2 regions of the Exiguobacterium sp. ZOR0005 genome follow, and region 2 is predicted to be linked to the other one. Evidence: predicted binding sites of a transcription regulator. Region 2 holds the regulator's gene; the other holds the start of a gene.
The links. Region 2 encodes LexA, which represses DNA repair genes until DNA is damaged. Its sites were predicted from a motif close to CGAACATATGTTCG; they were not measured.
Positions count from the first base shown of each region.

Region 1: the regulator LexA is predicted to act here: its motif matches at 5,232-5,245, upstream of uvrB (excinuclease ABC subunit UvrB).

Region 1 covers NZ_JTLB01000012.1:50,236-59,192, reverse strand. Annotated here, with positions in the region: gene L971_RS03930 (S41 family peptidase) at 1-722, shown strand, start outside; gene L971_RS03925 (membrane protein) at 763-1,899, shown strand; gene glpK (glycerol kinase GlpK) at 1,947-3,464, opposite strand; gene L971_RS03915 (MIP/aquaporin family protein) at 3,492-4,199, opposite strand; gene L971_RS03910 (sulfite exporter TauE/SafE family protein) at 4,318-5,154, opposite strand; gene uvrB (excinuclease ABC subunit UvrB) at 5,299-7,275, shown strand; gene uvrA (excinuclease ABC subunit UvrA) at 7,276-8,957, shown strand, end outside.
Region 2 covers NZ_JTLB01000024.1:87,784-96,740, reverse strand. Annotated here, with positions in the region: gene hflX (GTPase HflX) at 1-1,137, shown strand, start outside; gene L971_RS10995 (aminotransferase class I/II-fold pyridoxal phosphate-dependent enzyme) at 1,138-2,436, shown strand; gene L971_RS10990 (MerR family transcriptional regulator) at 2,530-2,934, shown strand; gene glnA (type I glutamate--ammonia ligase) at 2,981-4,321, shown strand; gene L971_RS10980 (metal-binding protein) at 4,413-4,853, opposite strand; gene lexA (transcriptional repressor LexA) at 4,853-5,473, opposite strand; gene L971_RS10970 (hypothetical protein) at 5,675-5,908, shown strand; gene L971_RS10965 (recombinase family protein) at 5,980-6,624, shown strand; gene L971_RS10960 (DUF896 domain-containing protein) at 6,685-6,918, shown strand; gene tkt (transketolase) at 7,118-8,957, shown strand, end outside.

The DNA of each region.
Region 1 (8,957 bases), on a different contig from region 2:
ACATCGATAGTCTCATCATTGACGTGCGCGGCAACCCGGGCGGTCTCTTGCCGTCGGTCATCACGATGGTCGAAGGGTTCGTCCCGACGGAAAAGCCGGTCGTCCAAATCGAGAACGCCAAAGGGGAGCGCGAATCGCAGAGCGGCCGCGCCCGTGAGGCGAAACCGTACGGACTGTTCGTCTTGACGGACGAAGGCTCGGCCTCCGCGTCCGAGATTCTCGCCGGTGCGCTCAAAGAAGGCGCCGGTGCGACCGTGATCGGCAACAAGACGTTCGGCAAAGGTGTCGTCCAGACGGCGTTCGACTTAGAGGACGGCAGCAACTTGAAGCTGACGACGAGCAAATGGCTCACACCGGACGGCAATTGGATCAACGAGAAAGGAATCGAGCCGGACATCGAGGTCAACCAACCGGATTATTTCAGCGTCAACCGGATCTTAGCCGAGACGGACACGCTCGAGGTCGGCGATTACGGCGATTCGGTATCGAACCTGCATACCGTCTTAGAAGGCCTCGGCTACGAGCCGGGCGGTCAGCCGGGCTATTACGGTGACACGATGGCCCGCGCCGTCTCCGCTTTCCAAGAAGACAACAACTTGACGTCGAGCGGGGTCGTCGATGAGGACACGGCTTCGGCGCTCGAATCGCGTCTACTTGAAGTCATCCAAGACGAGGCGAACGATGCCCAGTTGAACCGTGCGCTCGAAGAAGCTGCAAAATAAGGATTAGGGAAAGGATTGGACACGTGTGGACGTTCTACGAATGAGTGTATCTGTTTTGTTGACTTTGATCGGTAGTCCGCTGCTCTGGGTGACGCTCGTCGCCCTCGCTTACATATCCATGACACGCATCAAACGAGAGCGGGCGATGTTTCGGTCGCGCCGGCGCTCGCCGAAGTCAGACTGGCGCCACTTCATTTGGCCGAGTCTGCTCCTCGCCGTGCTCGGCTCGATCGCGACGATCTTGCTCGAGACGACCGTCAACGTCGAGTGGCTCATCACGTTCACCGTCCTGTACGCCCTCGTCGTATTGACGATGCATCCGCGCTTTGGCAGTCCGGCGTTCCCGTTTTTGGTCATGCTCGTGGCGGTCGCGCTTCGAGACGTCGTCTCGTACGGACCGCTCGACCGTGTCGTCGAACGGGTCGCTGAAGTCGACTGGCCGGTGTACGCGCTCGTTTTCGGAATCGTCACGCTCGCCGAGGCGATTCTCTTGCGCTGGAACGGGAACGTCGAGACGTCGCCGACGCTCATCTTGTCCAAACGTGGACAGTTCATCGGCGGCCACGTCGTCAAGCGGCTTTGGTTTTTCCCGCTCGTCGTGTTCCTTCCGCCATCGTTCGGATTCGAAGGGCCGGTCCCGGTCATCTTGCCGATCCCGATCGGGGTGAGCCTGTTGTCGACGGGCGCGCTCCCACGGACGCTGCTCGGTCGGTTGAGCCTGTATCGGGGCGTCCTCGCCATCGTCGCGCTCGGCTTGTACGGGGTATCGTACGTGTCTGACGTGCCGTATGCCGGTTACGTCCTGATTGCCCTCTACGTGCTCTATGAGCTCGCCTTACAGCTCATCAAACGCGAGAACCGCGCGACGACGCCGGTGTTCATTAACGGCAACCGCGGGGCGGTCATCGTCGACACGCTCCCGGGCTCACCGGGCGAGACGATGCAGCTCATCCCGGGCGAGTCGATCTATAAAGTGAACGGTACGGTCATCACGGGCGGGAGCAGCTTCTATGAGGCGCTCCAAATCCATAAGCCTTACATCAAGCTCGAGGTGCTCAACTTGAACGGGGACATCCGCTTCGTGCAACGGGCGATGTACGAGACCGACCCGCACGAGCTCGGCATCTTGTTCGTCGGAGAGCCGATGAGCCCACGGCTTCGGTTACGCAAACTATAAATGGTCCATGAAAAAGGGAGCCTCCGCGGAGGCTCCCTTTCGTGTGCTTACGATTCAAGTTTTGACGGTTTGAAGCCCATCGTCGCTTCGACGGCGTGCTGCCAACCTTTGTAGAGATTTTCGCGGTGCGACTCGTCCATGCTCGGTTCGAACTGTTGGTCGAGTTTCCACTGTTGCTTGATTTCCGCTTGGTCTTTCCAGAATCCGACGGCAAGACCGGCGAGGTAGGCGGCCCCGAGTGCCGTCGTCTCGCTCACTTCCGGCCGCTCGACCGGGACGTCCAAGATATCAGCCTGGAACTGCATGAGGAAGTTGTTGTTGACCGCGCCACCATCGACACGGAGCGTTTTCAACTCGATCCCTGAGTCTTGTTCCATCGCCGTCAAGACGTCACGCGTCTGATAGGCGAGCGACTCGAGCGTCGCCCGGACGAAGTGTTCTTTCTCGGTACCGCGCGTGAGGCCGAAGATGGCGCCGCGGACGTCCGAGTTCCAGTACGGTGCACCGAGACCGACGAAGGCAGGGACGACGTAGACGCCGTCTGTCGTCTCGACCCGGTTGGCGTACTGTTCCGTATCTTTCGCCGACTTGAGCATCCGGAGACCGTCGCGCAGCCATTGGATGGCCGAACCGGCGACGAAGATCGATCCTTCGAGCGCATACTCGACTTTCCCATCGTAGCCCCAGGCGATCGTCGTCAACAGGCCATGGTCCGATTTGACGGCTTCCTCGCCCGTGTTCATGAGCATGAAGCAACCCGTGCCGTACGTGTTTTTCCCTTCGCCTGAATCGAAGCACGCTTGCCCGAACAAGGCGGCCTGTTGGTCACCAGCGGCGCCGGCGATCGGTACTTCGAAGCCGAAGAAGTGGTACGGGATCGTATGGGCGTACACTTCACTCGATGGCTTGACTTCCGGGAGCATCGATTTTGGTACAGTGAGGATGTCGAGGAGCTCGTCATCCCACTTTTGCTCATAGATGTTGTACATGAGCGTACGTGACGCGTTCGAGTAGTCGGTGACGTGGGCGTGGCCGCCGGAAAGTTTCCAGATGAGCCACGTGTCGATCGTCCCGAAGAGGAGCTCGCCGTTGTCCGCTTTCTCACGGGCGCCGTCGACGTTGTCGAGGATCCATTTCACTTTCGTCCCTGAGAAGTAGGCGTCAATCAATAACCCCGTCTTGTCACGGAACAAGTCGGCGTGGCCCGCTTCTTTCAGTTCGTCACAAATGCCGGCCGTTTGACGCGATTGCCAGACGACGGCGTTATAGACCGGACGTCCCGTCTCTTTTTCCCACACGACGGCTGTTTCCCGTTGGTTCGTGATCCCGATGGCCGCGATCTCTTTCGGGTCGATGTCGGCCGAACCGAACGCCTCGGCCATGACGGCGAGGACAGAACCCCAGATCTCGTTGGCGTTATGCTCGACCCAGCCTGGTTTCGGGAAGTATTGCTTGAACTCGCGCTGGGCGGTCGTGACGATTTTGCCGTCGTGGTCGAAGATGATGGCGCGTGAGCTTGTCGTGCCTTGGTCAAGTGCTAAAATATAACGTTTTTCTTTATCCATGAAATAGTGCCTCCTTAGAAGTTGTGATTATGGGACGAGAATGCCATAGACGAGGGCGGCGATGACGGCACCGATGATCGGTCCGACGACCGGGATCCAAGAGTAGCCCCAATCTGACGTCCCTTTCCCTTTGATCGGGAGTATCGCATGTGCAATCCGCGGACCGAGGTCACGGGCCGGGTTGATCGCATAACCGGTCGTGCCCCCGAGCGAGAGACCGATCGAAACGATCAAGAAGGCGACGATTAACGGATTCAAGCCATCGGCGAACGTGTTCGCCCCGAACGATAGAAGTCCGAACACGAGGACGAACGTCCCGATGATCTCTGAGACCAAGTTGAACGGCGTGTTGCGGATACCTGGTGCGGTCGAGAACGTCGCAAGTTTGGCACCCGGATCGTCCGTCACGTCATAGTGCGGTTTGTAGTGGACATACACGAGGACGGCCCCGATGAACGCCCCGATGAACTGGGCGAGAATGTACATCGGTACGTCGGCCCAAGGAAATGCCCCGCTCGTCGCAAGACCGATCGTGACGGCCGGGTTGATGTGCGCCCCTCCGTAAATACCGGCGGCGTAAACCCCGACCATGACGGCGAAGCCCCAACCGAACGTGATGACGATCCAGCCTGCATTCTCCGCTTTTGAATGACGGAGGACGACGCCGGCGACGACACCGTTACCGAGCAAAATGAGTAACATCGTCCCGATAATTTCACTGACAAATGCTGACATGTGATACTCCCCTTTCCCATATTGAATTTTGACTTACCACTTCATTATATCCCCCAATTGAAAGCGCTTCAAAACCAAGATATTCAAAAAAACCACTTTTTCATGTCGCAAGTGGTTTTTACTGGGTGACCCGCTTGAAGAAATCGACGCTGATTGCGACGAGGAACAAGCAGAGTACAGCTAAGCTGGCGTAGGAAAGAGGTGTCCATAGCGCCGCCGTCAAATCGAGTGAAATCGACAAGATGACGGCGATATAGAGGAAGCCGAGCCGGCGCGAGATCTCTTTCTCGCGATAACGGCCCGTGAGCGCCGCCCCGACCGGCGCGCCGATGAATGCCCCGAGAAGCAACGCCGCCGGCACGATGTAATCGAGCTGGAGCGACGGAAGATAACCGGCGAGGCCGCCGAGCGCGATGAACAAGACGGCGGCAAGGCTCGTCCCGACCGCACGGTGTGAGGAGAACCCGAGCCAACTGACGAGAAGCGGAACGATGAGGAAGCCGCCACCGATGCCGAGGAGCGCCGACAACAGGCCGGCGACAGCCCCGATCGTGACCCCGGCGAGAAGAGGCGAGCGCTTCGGTTTTGGTTTTGATGTTTTCTTTAACAGCGTAACGGCAAAATAAGATAGGATAGCCAAATAGAAAATATTGAGCAACCAATCGTACGTCCCCGAGATGGTGAGGACGAGGCGGCTCGACAGTTGTGCCGTCACGGCACCGACGAGTCCGATCGTCACACCCGTCGGCCATGACACGTTGCCGAGCGACGTATGCTTTTTCGCACCTGACAGGCTCGTTCCGACGACGAACAGAAGGGACGTCGCGACGGCCTCGGCCGCCGTATAGCCGTTGAAGAGGAGCACCGGGACGATGATGACACCGCCGCCGATGCCGAAGAAGCCGGACAACGCGCCGACGAGGGCACCGAGCGGGATGAAGAGCAATGACCACATGATGACCAACTCGTTTCTCAGTAGATTCACTTTTCATCATACTGAAAAGCGGGACGGTTTGGGAAGCGTGTCAGAAGCGAATATTTGTTCGTGTATGTGCTATAATCAAGTCAATATGCAAGGAACAGAAAGCGAGGAATATACATGGACAAGATCAACGTTCCGTTCGAATTACAATCGGAATACAGTCCGGCAGGTGACCAGCCGGAGGCGATTCGAGAGCTCGTCGAAGGGGTCAACCGAGGTGATCGTTACCAGACGCTGCTCGGTGCGACGGGTACCGGTAAGACGTTCACCGTGTCGAACGTCATCCAAGAAGTGAAGAAGCCGACGCTCGTCCTAGCCCACAACAAGACGCTCGCCGGCCAACTCTATTCCGAGTTCAAAGAGTTTTTCCCGAACAACGCCGTCGAATATTTCGTCAGCTATTACGATTACTATCAGCCGGAGGCGTACGTGCCGTCGACCGACACGTTCATCGAGAAAGACGCCTCGATCAACGACGAGATCGACAAGCTCCGCCACTCGGCGACGTCGGCCTTGTTCGAGCGGGAAGACGTCATCATCGTCGCCTCGGTATCGTGCATCTACGGTCTCGGTAACCCGGAAGAGTATAACAGTCTCGTCTTGAGCCTCCGGGTCGGGAAAGAGCTCGGACGTGACCAGATGCTCCGCAAGCTGATCGACATTCAATACGAGCGGAACGACATCGATTTCCAGCGCGGCCGGTTCCGTGTGCGCGGAGACGTCGTCGAGATTTTCCCGGCCTCACGCGACGAGCAGTGCTTGCGCGTCGAGTTTTTCGGTGATGAGATCGACCGCATCCGTGAGATGGACCCGCTCACCGGTGAGATCATCGCCGACCGGGAACACGTCTCAATCTTCCCGGCATCCCACTTCGTCACCCGCGACGAGAAGCTGCAAAAAGCGATCGTCAACATCGAGGCCGAGCTTGAAGAGCAGCTCGCGAAGTTCCGGGAGGAAGGAAAACTGCTCGAAGCGCAACGGCTCGAGCAGCGGACGAACTATGACCTCGAGATGATGCGTGAGATGGGCTACTGCTCAGGCATCGAGAACTATTCGCGACACTTGAACTTGACGGAGGCAGGGGCGACGCCATACACGCTCATCGACTACTTCCCGAAAGACTTCTTGCTCGTCGCCGATGAGTCGCACGTGACGCTCCCGCAAGTGCGCGGGATGTACAACGGAGACCAGGCCCGGAAACAAGTGCTCGTCGATCACGGCTTCCGGTTGCCATCGGCGAAAGACAACCGACCGCTCAAATTCGATGAGTTCGAGAAGAAGCTCAGTCAAGCGATCTTCATCTCGGCGACGCCGGGGCCGTATGAGCTCGAACATACACCGCATATGGTCGAACAGATCATCCGGCCGACGGGACTCCTCGACCCGACGATCGAGATCCACCCGATCAAAGGCCAAATCGATTACTTGATGGACCAAATCCGCGAACGCATCAAACGCGACGAGCGCGTCCTCGTGACGACGCTCACGAAGAAGATGGCCGAAGACTTATCGGACTATCTCCGGGAGGCGGGCATCAAGGTCAACTATATGCACTCGGAAATCAAGACGCTCGAGCGGATTGAGATCATCCGTGACCTGCGCCTCGGCAAGTACGACGTCCTCGTCGGCATCAACTTGCTCCGGGAAGGGCTCGATATCCCGGAAGTGAGTCTCGTCACGATCCTCGACGCCGACAAGGAAGGGTTCCTCCGTTCGGACCGTTCGCTCATCCAGACGATCGGCCGGGCGGCGCGGAACTCGAACGGTCACGTCATCTTGTTCGCCGACAAGATGACCGACTCGATGACACGGGCGATCGAAGAGACCGACCGCCGGCGTTCGATCCAACAGGCGTACAACGAAGAACACGGCATCACGCCGCAGACGATCCGCAAAGAAGTGCGCGGCGTCATCCGCGCGACGGTCGATGCCGAGGAAGAAGTGCTCGAGTCGCTCAGCTCGATGAAACCGGCCGAGCGCGAGGCGGCGATCGCCAAACTAGAAGAAGAGATGAAACAAGCGGCCCGCGACCTCCAGTTCGAACGGGCGGCCGAATTGCGTGACTTAATCTTGGAGTTGAAGGTAGGGAGTTAAATGGCTGAAAAGAAAAATGCGATCGTCATCAAAGGGGCGCGCGTCAACAACTTGAAAAACATCGATATCGAGATCCCGCGGGACCAGCTCGTCGTCTTGACGGGCTTGTCCGGTTCAGGGAAGTCCTCGCTCGCGTTCGACACGATTTACGCCGAAGGGCAGCGCCGTTATGTTGAGAGCTTGTCCGCTTACGCCCGTCAGTTCCTCGGACAGATGGACAAACCGGACGTCGACACGATTGAAGGCCTCAGTCCGGCCATCTCGATTGATCAAAAGACGACGAGCCGGAACCCGCGCTCGACGGTCGGGACGGTCACCGAGATTTACGATTACTTACGGCTCTTGTTCGCCCGCATCGGCAAACCGGTCTGTCCGAACCACGGCATCGAGATCTCGAGCCAGACGATCTCGCAAATGGTCGACCAAGTGATGGAGCTTCCAGAGAAGACGCGTCTGCAGATCTTGGCGCCGATCGTCTCCGGGCGAAAAGGGACGCACGTCAAAGTGTTCGACTCACTCAAGAAAGAAGGGTTCGTCCGTGTCCGCGTCAACGGGGAGACGGTCGAATTGACCGAGGACATCGAACTCGACAAAAACAAGAAGCATTCGATCGAAGTCGTCGTCGACCGGCTCGTCGTCCGACCAGACGTCGAAGGGCGTCTCGCCGACTCACTCGAGACGGCGCTCCGACTCGCCGACGGCCGGGCCATCATCGACAAGATGGACGGGAGCGAGCTGTTGTTCAGCGAGCATCACGCCTGCCCGATTTGCGGCTTCTCGATCGGTGAGCTCGAACCGCGCATGTTCTCGTTCAACTCACCGTTCGGCGCTTGTCCGACGTGTGACGGTCTCGGCACGAAACTCGACGTCGACCCGGAACTCGTCATCCCGGACCCGACGAAGACGTTGAAAGAAGGCGCGGTCGCCGCGTGGCAACCGACGAGTTCGCAATACTATCCGCAACTGCTCGCCGCGATGTGCAACCACTTCGACATCGACATGGACGTGCCGTTCGAACGGCTGTCGGAACGAGACCAAAACCTCGTCTTGAAAGGGACGGACGAAGAGTCGTTCTTGTTCCGCTATGAGAACGACTTCGGTCAAGTCCGGACGAACACGATCTTCTTCGAAGGGGTGCTCCGCAACATCGAGCGCCGCTATAAAGAGACGACGTCCGACTATATCCGTGAACAGATGGAGATGTACATGGCGACACACGCCTGTCCGACGTGCAACGGCTATCGTCTGAAAGAAGAGACGCTCGCCGTCAAGATCACGGGGCAACATATCGGGCACGTGACCGAGCTGTCCGTCGTCAACGCCATCAAGCTGTTCGATTCGATCATGAACGAGCTGAGCGAGAAAGACATCGCCATCGCGCGCCTGATCTTGCAAGAGATTTGCGAGCGGCTCAGTTTCCTCAACAACGTCGGGCTCGACTACTTGACGCTGTCACGGGCGGCCGGGACGCTCTCGGGCGGGGAAGCGCAACGGATCCGTCTCGCCACGCAAATCGGTTCACGGCTCACGGGCGTCTTGTACGTCTTGGACGAGCCGTCGATCGGGCTTCATCAGCGTGACAACGACCGCTTGATCGCGACGCTCAAGCAGATGCGCGACATCGGCAACACGCTCATCGTCGTCGAGCATGATGAGGACACGATGATGGAAGCCGACTACTT
Region 2 (8,957 bases):
GGTGAGGTCGTCGCCCGGCTCGACCAGAAGCGGCAACAAATCGATCGCCGCACGTTCATCGGAAAAGGGAAGGTCGAGGAGCTCGCCATGCTCATCGAACAGTTCGAGCCGGACATCGTCATCTTCAACGCGGAGCTGTCACCGGCCCAATCGAAGAATATTCGCATCTCATTGAACGATCCGGACGAGATGAAATTGATTGACCGGACACAGCTCATCCTCGACATTTTCGCAGGACGCGCCCAATCGAAAGAAGGGAAGCTCCAAGTCGAGCTCGCCCAGATGAACTATCTGCTCCCGCGACTCATCGGTCAGGGCACACAATTGTCACGGCTCGGAGGCGGGATCGGGACGCGTGGACCGGGTGAGACGAAACTGGAAAGCGACCGCCGTCACATCAAACGCCGCATCGACGAGATCAAGAAACAGCTCGAAGGGACCGTCGCGCACCGTGACCGTTACCGCGAGCGCCGGAAAGAGAACCGGGTGTTTCAAGTCGCACTCGTCGGTTACACGAACGCCGGCAAATCGACGATTTTCAACCGTCTGACGGATGCCGATACGTACGAGCAGGACGAACTGTTCGCGACGCTCGACCCGCTCACGCGCGAGCTTGAGTTGCCGCGCGGCGGGAAAGTGTTAATTACGGATACGGTCGGGTTCATCCGTGACTTGCCGACGAAACTCGTCGCTGCCTTCCGCTCGACACTCGAAGAAGTCGTCGGGGCCGACCTCGTGCTTCATGTCATCGACGCGTCGAACCCGCACTACATGAATCAAATCGATACGACCAACTCGGTTCTGTCGGAGCTAGGCGCGAGCGAGTTGCCGCAGCTCGAAGTGTACAATAAGAAAGACCGCTTGACGGCCGACTTCGTCGGGGGACCGCTCGTCATCTCGGCGCTCGACGCTACGGATATCGAGACGCTCATCGGTGCGATCGAAGACAAGATCTGTGACGTGTTGATGAAAGTACACGTCATTTTACCGGTCAGCTCGTTCGAGCATTACCATCCGGCCAAAGATTCGATGTATCGGCTCGAGGAGAACTTCCTTGATGACGGTTCGGTCGAACTCGTCGGGTATATGAGAGAAGACACGCGTCTATATTCGACGCTGAAACAATTTGAGGTGTGAATGATGTGGCAAGAAAAGATTGATCATTATGATGAACTCGCCCCGTTCGTGAAGCAAGCGGAACAACGGGTGCGACCTTATTTCGAAGCGATCGAGGAAACGGCAGAGTTTAACCAGTACCGTGTCCTCGAATCGTTCAAAAAGCATAAAGTATCGGACTTCCATTTCAATCCGACGACCGGTTATGGCTATGACGACATCGGGCGTGACACGCTCGAGTCGATTTATGCGGACGTGTTCGGGGCCGAGCTCGCCCTTTGTCGTCCCCAGATTATCTCTGGAACGCACGCCATCGGCATCGCCTTGTTCGGCGTGTTGTTGCCGGGTGATGAACTCTTGTATGTCACGGGTAAACCGTACGATACGCTCGAAGAGATCGTCGGTATCCGTGGCGACGGCCGCGGTTCATTGAGAGAACTTGGTGTCGGCTATGATACGGTCGAGTTGAAAGACGACCGCATCGATGTCGAAGCGGTCTTGAAACGGGTCCGTCCTGAGACGAAACTCATCGGGATTCAGCGCTCGAAAGGATACGCCAATCGGCGCAGCCTCCCGGTGCAGGAGATTGGGGAGGCGATTGCGGCGATTAAAGCGGCCCATCCGCACGTATTCGTCTTCGTCGACAACTGCTACGGTGAATTCGTCGAGACGAGTGAGCCAACCCACGTCGGTGCCGACCTCATGGCTGGTTCGCTCATTAAAAACCCAGGCGGTGGGCTTGCCAAGACGGGCGGCTATATCGCCGGCACGAAGGAACTGATTGAACGTTGCTCGTTCCGGATGACGACGCCGGGCATCGGCAGCGAGGCCGGACCATCGCTCTATTCGCTCCAAGAGATGTACCAAGGCTTCTATATGGCGCCGCACACGGTCGCCCAAGCGTTGAAAGGGGCCCATTTGACGGCGAGCCTATTGTCACTTCTCGGCTTTGAGACCGATCCGCATTATACGGAGCGACGCACCGATCTGATTCAGTCGGTGACGTTCCGCGACCGCGACAAGATGATCGCGTTTTGCCAGAGCATCCAAATGGCGTCACCGGTCAACGCCCATGCGCTTCCGGTTCCGGCCTACATGCCTGGGTATGAGGACGACGTCATCATGGCGGCCGGGACGTTCATCCAAGGTTCGTCCATCGAGCTATCAGCCGACGGTCCGCTCCGCGCACCGTACACGGCGTACGTTCAAGGCGGCTTGACGTATGCGCACGTCAAGGTCGCGTTAATGCTGGCCTTGAGCCAATTACGTACGAAAGGGCTCGTTAAGTTTGAACCACAAAACATCACAACGACGTTGTAACCAAAATGTCATGTTAACTTTCTTAACATCTATTGACAGGAAAAGTGTCATGTATTATTCTCACAGTGTAAGACAGCAAAGGAGGGATAAGGGATGGCCGATCAATTTCGTCGCTCCAACCCGTTGTTTCCGATTGGAATCGTCCAAGACTTGACGCAACTGACTGGTAGGCAGATTCGGTATTACGAAGAACAGGGTCTGATTTCGCCTAGTCGGACGGAATCGAAACGACGACTTTATTCCTTTAATGATGTCGAACGTCTACTCGCAATCAAGGACTTCATCGACCAAGGATTCAACTTGGCGGCGATTCGCCACATGTTGGATAATGAGGGGACTACAGAAACGGACTCAACCGCTTCAAAGGAACCGGTCAGTGAGACTCCGAAGATTTCGGAAAAAGAATTGCACAAATTGTTGAAAACACAGCTTCAAGAAGCTGGACGTTTCAATAAGACGTCACTCATCCAAGGTGAGTTGTCACGTTTTTATCGATGACGCCAGTACATTAACCATTACACAATGTGAGAGGGGACATTTCACCATGGCCAGAAAAACGTTCACGAAAGAAGACATCAAACGGATCGCACAAGAAGAGGACGTACGCTTCATTCGTCTTCAATTCACAGACATCCTCGGAACGATCAAAAACGTCGAGGTGCCGATCAGCCAATTGGACAAAGCACTCGACAACAAGATGATGTTCGACGGTTCTTCAATCGAAGGATTCGTCCGCATCGAGGAGTCAGACATGTACCTTTATCCAGACCTTAACACGTGGGTTGTCTTCCCGTGGACAGATGGCAGCGGAAAAGTCGCTCGCTTGATTTGTGATATTTATAACCCAGACGGCACACCGTTTAGCGGAGACCCGCGCGGTACGCTCAAACGCAACCTTGAGCACATGCAAAAGCTTGGCTTCACAGCGTTCAACGTCGGACCAGAGCCTGAGTTCTTCCTCTTCAAAAAGGATTTGAACGGTCAACCGACACTCGAATTGAACGACCAAGGTGGCTACTTCGACTTGGCGCCGGTCGACCTCGGCGAGAACTGCCGTAAAGAGATCGTCATCGAGCTTGAGAACATGGGCTTTGAAATCGAAGCGTCGCACCACGAAGTCGCACCAGGGCAACACGAGATCGACTTCAAATATGCGGATGCGGTCACGACAGCCGATAACATCCAAACGTTCAAGCTCGTCGTCAAGACGATTGCGGCGAAGTATGGTCTTCACGCGACGTTCATGCCGAAACCACTCTTCGGCGTCAACGGTTCAGGGATGCACGCCAACATGTCGCTCTTCAAAGGCGACACGAACGTCTTCTACGACCCGAATGGCGAAATGGAATTGTCAGACACGGCCCGTGCTTTCACGGCGGGAATCCTCGAGCACGCTCGTGCGTTTACGGCCATCTGTAACCCTACGGTCAACTCATACAAGCGTCTCGTACCAGGTTATGAGGCACCTTGCTACGTCGCATGGAGCGCACGCAACCGTTCACCACTCGTTCGTGTACCGGCGGCCCGTGGCCTCTCGACGCGTATCGAAGTACGTTCGGTCGACCCGGCGGCGAACCCATACCTCGCCCTCTCGTCACTCTTGGCTTCAGGCCTCGACGGGATCGAAAAAGATTTAGTTGCACCAAAACCAATCGACAGCAACATTTACGTCATGGACAAGCCAGAGCGTGTCGCGAACGGTATCGACGACCTTCCAGCAACGCTCTTCGACGCACTCGAAGTGCTCCGTGCCGATAAAGTCGTCATGGACTCGCTCGGTGAGCATATCGGTGAACACTTCCTCGAATTGAAAGAGATCGAGTGGGACATGTTCCGTATGCAAGTGACGGAGTGGGAACGCGATCAGTATATGACGCTCTACTAATCCAACCAAAAAAGCGCTCGTGCCTTCTTCGGAAAGCACGGGCGCTTTTTTTGCGCGTCTAAAAGGACGTCCCCGAGTGGAGACGTCCTGATTAGAACGCACGTTTGAAAAATGTCGATGTGTAATCGAGGGCTGTATGAAGCGTCGTCGCGAACGTGAGGCCGAGGAAGAACGGCAAGCCGTTCGCGTCGAGCCAAGCGATTGTGGCGGCTTCATACGGTGTGAACGTGAGCAAGATGGCGATCGGAAAGCCGAGGTAAATGATTCGAATCAAATCACTCAATACCGGTAAGTGCGAGAAGAGCGACCGGTGCGGCATCAGCTTCACGTAAGGTAGCCAAAATCCGCGGAGCGGCCCCCAGCGGAAGTAGGCGTCTGACTTCAAGTCGAGGTCCGGGGAGAGCCAGAGCGTCCCGACGATGGCGCCGAGCAAAAGCACGAGCGGGACATCGAGGTCAATAAAAGGCGTGGCAACCGCAAGAGCACCGATTGCCACGAAGTTCGTACGCGTATGGGTCTTACCGCTCGCCATTAGTGAATCGTCCGGTATACACCGATGACTTTCCCTAAGATCGAAACGTTGTCGAAATACATCGCCTCAAGTTCATCATTCTCCGGTTGGAGCCTAACTTTTGAGGCCTCTTTGTAGATCCGCTTGACCGTCGCTTCGCCTTCGTCGGTCATCGCGACGACAATCTCTCCATTGTCGGCCGTGTTCTGCTGTCTCACGAGGACCCGGTCTCCGTCGAGAATGCCGGCGTTCACCATCGAGTCTCCAGAAACGGAGAGCATGTAGACGTTGTCGGCACCGACGATATGCGATGGGAGCGGGAAGTGCTCTTCCACGTTCTCAATCGCCGTGATCGGCGTCCCGGCCGTTACTTTCCCGATGACCGGTACGTACGTGACCGCTTCGTGGTCGTTCGTGACGACGGCATCCTCACTTAAGATCTCGATTGCGCGAGGCTTCGTCTTGTCGCGACGGATCAATCCGCGCTTCTCTAAGCGATCTAAGTGACCGTGTACGGTCGAGCTTGAAGCCAAACCGACCGCCTCACCGATTTCACGGACAGAAGGTGGATATCCTTTCGAGCGCACTTCGTCTTTTATAAAATCAAGAATCTGTTGTTGTCTTGCTGACATTTTTTTCATAGATCTCACCTCGATTATGTCGAATAACTTGCGAACGCATCCTATTCTTTATGGTCTAAGTTTAACATAGAACACATGAGCGTACAAACATTCGTTCGTTTTTTTCTTGACCGAACAGAAGTTCCTGTTTTATGATGAGAACAGATAAACGAACAAACGTTCTTAGGAACGTGCATTCTCATAAACTGGAGGCGGATTATAATGAAAGATACGTTGAATGGAATCATCTTAGTCGGATTGTTAGTACTCGGTATGTTCGCATTTTTTATGGTCGGAGAAATGAGACACGTCGAGGTAGCGGCACCGGTTGTCGAAGATACCCGAAGCATCGAGGCGGAAGTGGCACGGACAGAAGCGGAAACGCTCGAAGCGCGCATCATCGCCGAACGGGCTGAAAAAGATGAGCGTAAGACGACGTGGTTCGCCTCCGAGTAATGGTTTCTGATTGCGGAACGCCCCCGTTCCTGTGTATCGTAAAAAGGAATGGATAGAAAGGGAGTGACGGGATGCGAGTCGTCATTTATTGTCGCGTGTCGACGAATAAAGCGGCGCAAGAGACTTCGCTCGGTCGTCAAGTCGAGGAGTTGACGAGGATGGCGAAACGCCTCGAGGCCGACGTCATCGACACGATCACCGAACAAGAGAGCGGATATGAGGTCAATCGGACGGGTCTTCTCGATTTGCTCGAGCATGTCTCCGCCTCAAACCTGGACGCTGTCCTCGTGACAGATGACAGCCGGCTCGGACGAGGGAACGCGAAAATCGCCATTTTGCACACGCTCATGAAGCACGACGTCCGGCTGTTGACGATGCAATCGTCTGATGAGTATGTCGTCTCTGACGCGGAGAAAATGGTGCTCGAGATCGTCAGTGTCGTCGAAGAGTACCAACGGAAGATTCATAACGCGAAAATATCTCGCGGGATGCGGCGGGCTGTGGCGAATGGGTTCAACCCGCAACGAAACATTCAGCATCATGATCAAGGCGGCCGGAGCCGGATCGAGGTCCCAATCGAAGAGATCGTCCAACTCCGTGAACGTGGGTTGACGTTTGCGGAAATCGCGGCGACGTTACGCGGCTTCGGATATGAAGTCTCGAAAGCGACGGTCAACCGCCGTTATCTCGAACACGTGGCGGTATCGAAAACTTGATTCCTCAGCGCTGATTTTGTACAGTAGAAGAACAAATTCAGTAGAGAGGGGGCGAGCCCGATGTTAGCACCTGAACAATTGGAGCGAATCAATTTCCTCGCCAACAAAGCGAAGACAGACGGTCTATCGCAGCAAGAGATGGATGAACAACAAGCTTTACGTCAACAATATTTGAAAGCGTTCCGTCAATCGTTCAAATCCCAAATGATGGGTATGAAAGTCGTCGATCCGGATGGCAACGACGTGACACCGCAAAAACTGAAAGAAGAGCAAGATCGTCAACGCTCGGAATGACCTTGAATGCACATCCTATTTCGTATAGGATGTGCATGTTTGTTATACGCGAACGTCTATAAGGTTCGACGATTGAACCGAAATGAAGACAAAGGAAGTAAACGATTTCAAACAATGTGTTATACTAATTAATTAGTTGTGACACACGATTGAGTGTGCTAAAATATGACGGGTAGAAACCTTCTTAACAACAGAGAGGATGAAATTAGTGGAAACAACTACTAAAGAATTATTAGCGATTAACTCGATTCGGACGCTCTCAATCGATGCGGTCCAAAAAGCGAACTCTGGTCACCCGGGTATGCCGATGGGTGCGGCTCCGATGGCGTTCACGCTTTGGACAGACAAGATGCGTCATAATCCGAAAAACCCGAACTGGTTCAACCGTGACCGTTTCGTGTTATCAGCAGGTCATGGTTCGATGCTCTTGTACTCGCTTCTTCACTTGTCTGGTTACGATTTGTCACTCGATGACCTGAAAGCGTTCCGTCAAATGGACTCGAAGACGCCAGGTCATCCAGAGTACCGTCACACGGCTGGTGTCGACGCGACGACTGGACCGCTCGGACAAGGGATCGCCATGGCTGTCGGAATGGCGATGGCGGAGAAGCATCTTGAAGCAACGTATAACCGTGATGAGTTCAAAGTGGTTGATCACTTCACATACGGGATTTGCGGCGACGGTGACTTGATGGAAGGCGTGTCGGCGGAAGCTGCCTCACTCGCTGGTCACTTGAAACTAGGCAAGCTCGTCGTCCTTTATGATTCAAACGACATCTCACTTGACGGTGACCTTCACAAGTCGTTCTCAGAAAGTGTCGAAGATCGTTTCAACGCCTACGGTTGGCAAGTCATCCGTGTCGAGGACGGTACAGACATCGACACGATCGCCAAGGCGATCGATGAGGCGAAAGCCGAAACGTCAAAACCGACACTCATCGAAGTGAAGACGGTTATCGGCTTCGGATCACCGAACAAATCAGGGAAATCGGCTTCGCACGGGGCTCCACTCGGTGAAGCGGAAATCGAGCTCACGAAACAGTTCTATAAGTGGGAAGGCGAGAACTTCTATGTCCCGACTGAAGTGTACGACCTGTTCAACGAGAAAGTCATCGAGCCAGGCGCGAAATATGAGTCTGACTGGAACGAACTCGTCGAAGCTTACAAATCGGCTCACCCAGAGCTTGGTGCCCAATTCGAACGCGCGATGAACAACGAGCTCCCAGAAGGTTGGGACAGCGAGTTGCCGACGTTTGAGATCGGTTCGAAGAAAGCGACACGCCAGACGAGCGGTGAAGTGTTGAACGCACTCGCGAAGGCAGTGCCGACACTCTTCGGTGGATCGGCTGACCTCGCCGGTTCGAACAACTCGATGATCAAAGGCGCGGCTGACTTCGACGAAGATCCGGCTGGCCGCAACATCTGGTTCGGGGTACGTGAGTTCGCGATGGCGGCTGCCGTCAACGGAATGGCGCTTCACGGCGGAGTTGTCCCGTACGGTGCGACGTTCTTCGTGTTCTCAGACTACCTTCGTCCTGCGGTCCGTTTGGCTGCCCTCATGGGTCTTCCATCGACGTTCATCTTGACGCACGATTCGATCGCGGTCGGTGAAGATGGTCCGACGCACGAACCGGTCGAACATTTGATGAGCTTCCGCGCGATGCCGAACGTATCGGTCCTCCGCCCGGCGGATGGAAAAGAGACGATCGCGGCTTGGAAACAGGCTGTGACGACGACATCTAGCCCATCACTTCTCGTCTTGACGCGTCAAGCGCTTCCTGAGCTTGAAGGGACGTCAATCGAGCAAGCAGCTAAAGGCGCATACGTCGTGGCTGGCGACTCGAACGAAGCGGACGTGCTCCTCCTCGGTACGGGTTCTGAAGTACACGTACTCGTCGAAGCGCGCGAACAACTCGCCTCTGAAGGCGTGAAAGCGGCTGTTGTATCGATGCCTTCGTGGGAATTGTTCGAAGCGCAATCGGCAGAATACAAAGAATCGGTCCTTCCGTCATCTGTGACGAAGCGCGTCTCGCTTGAAG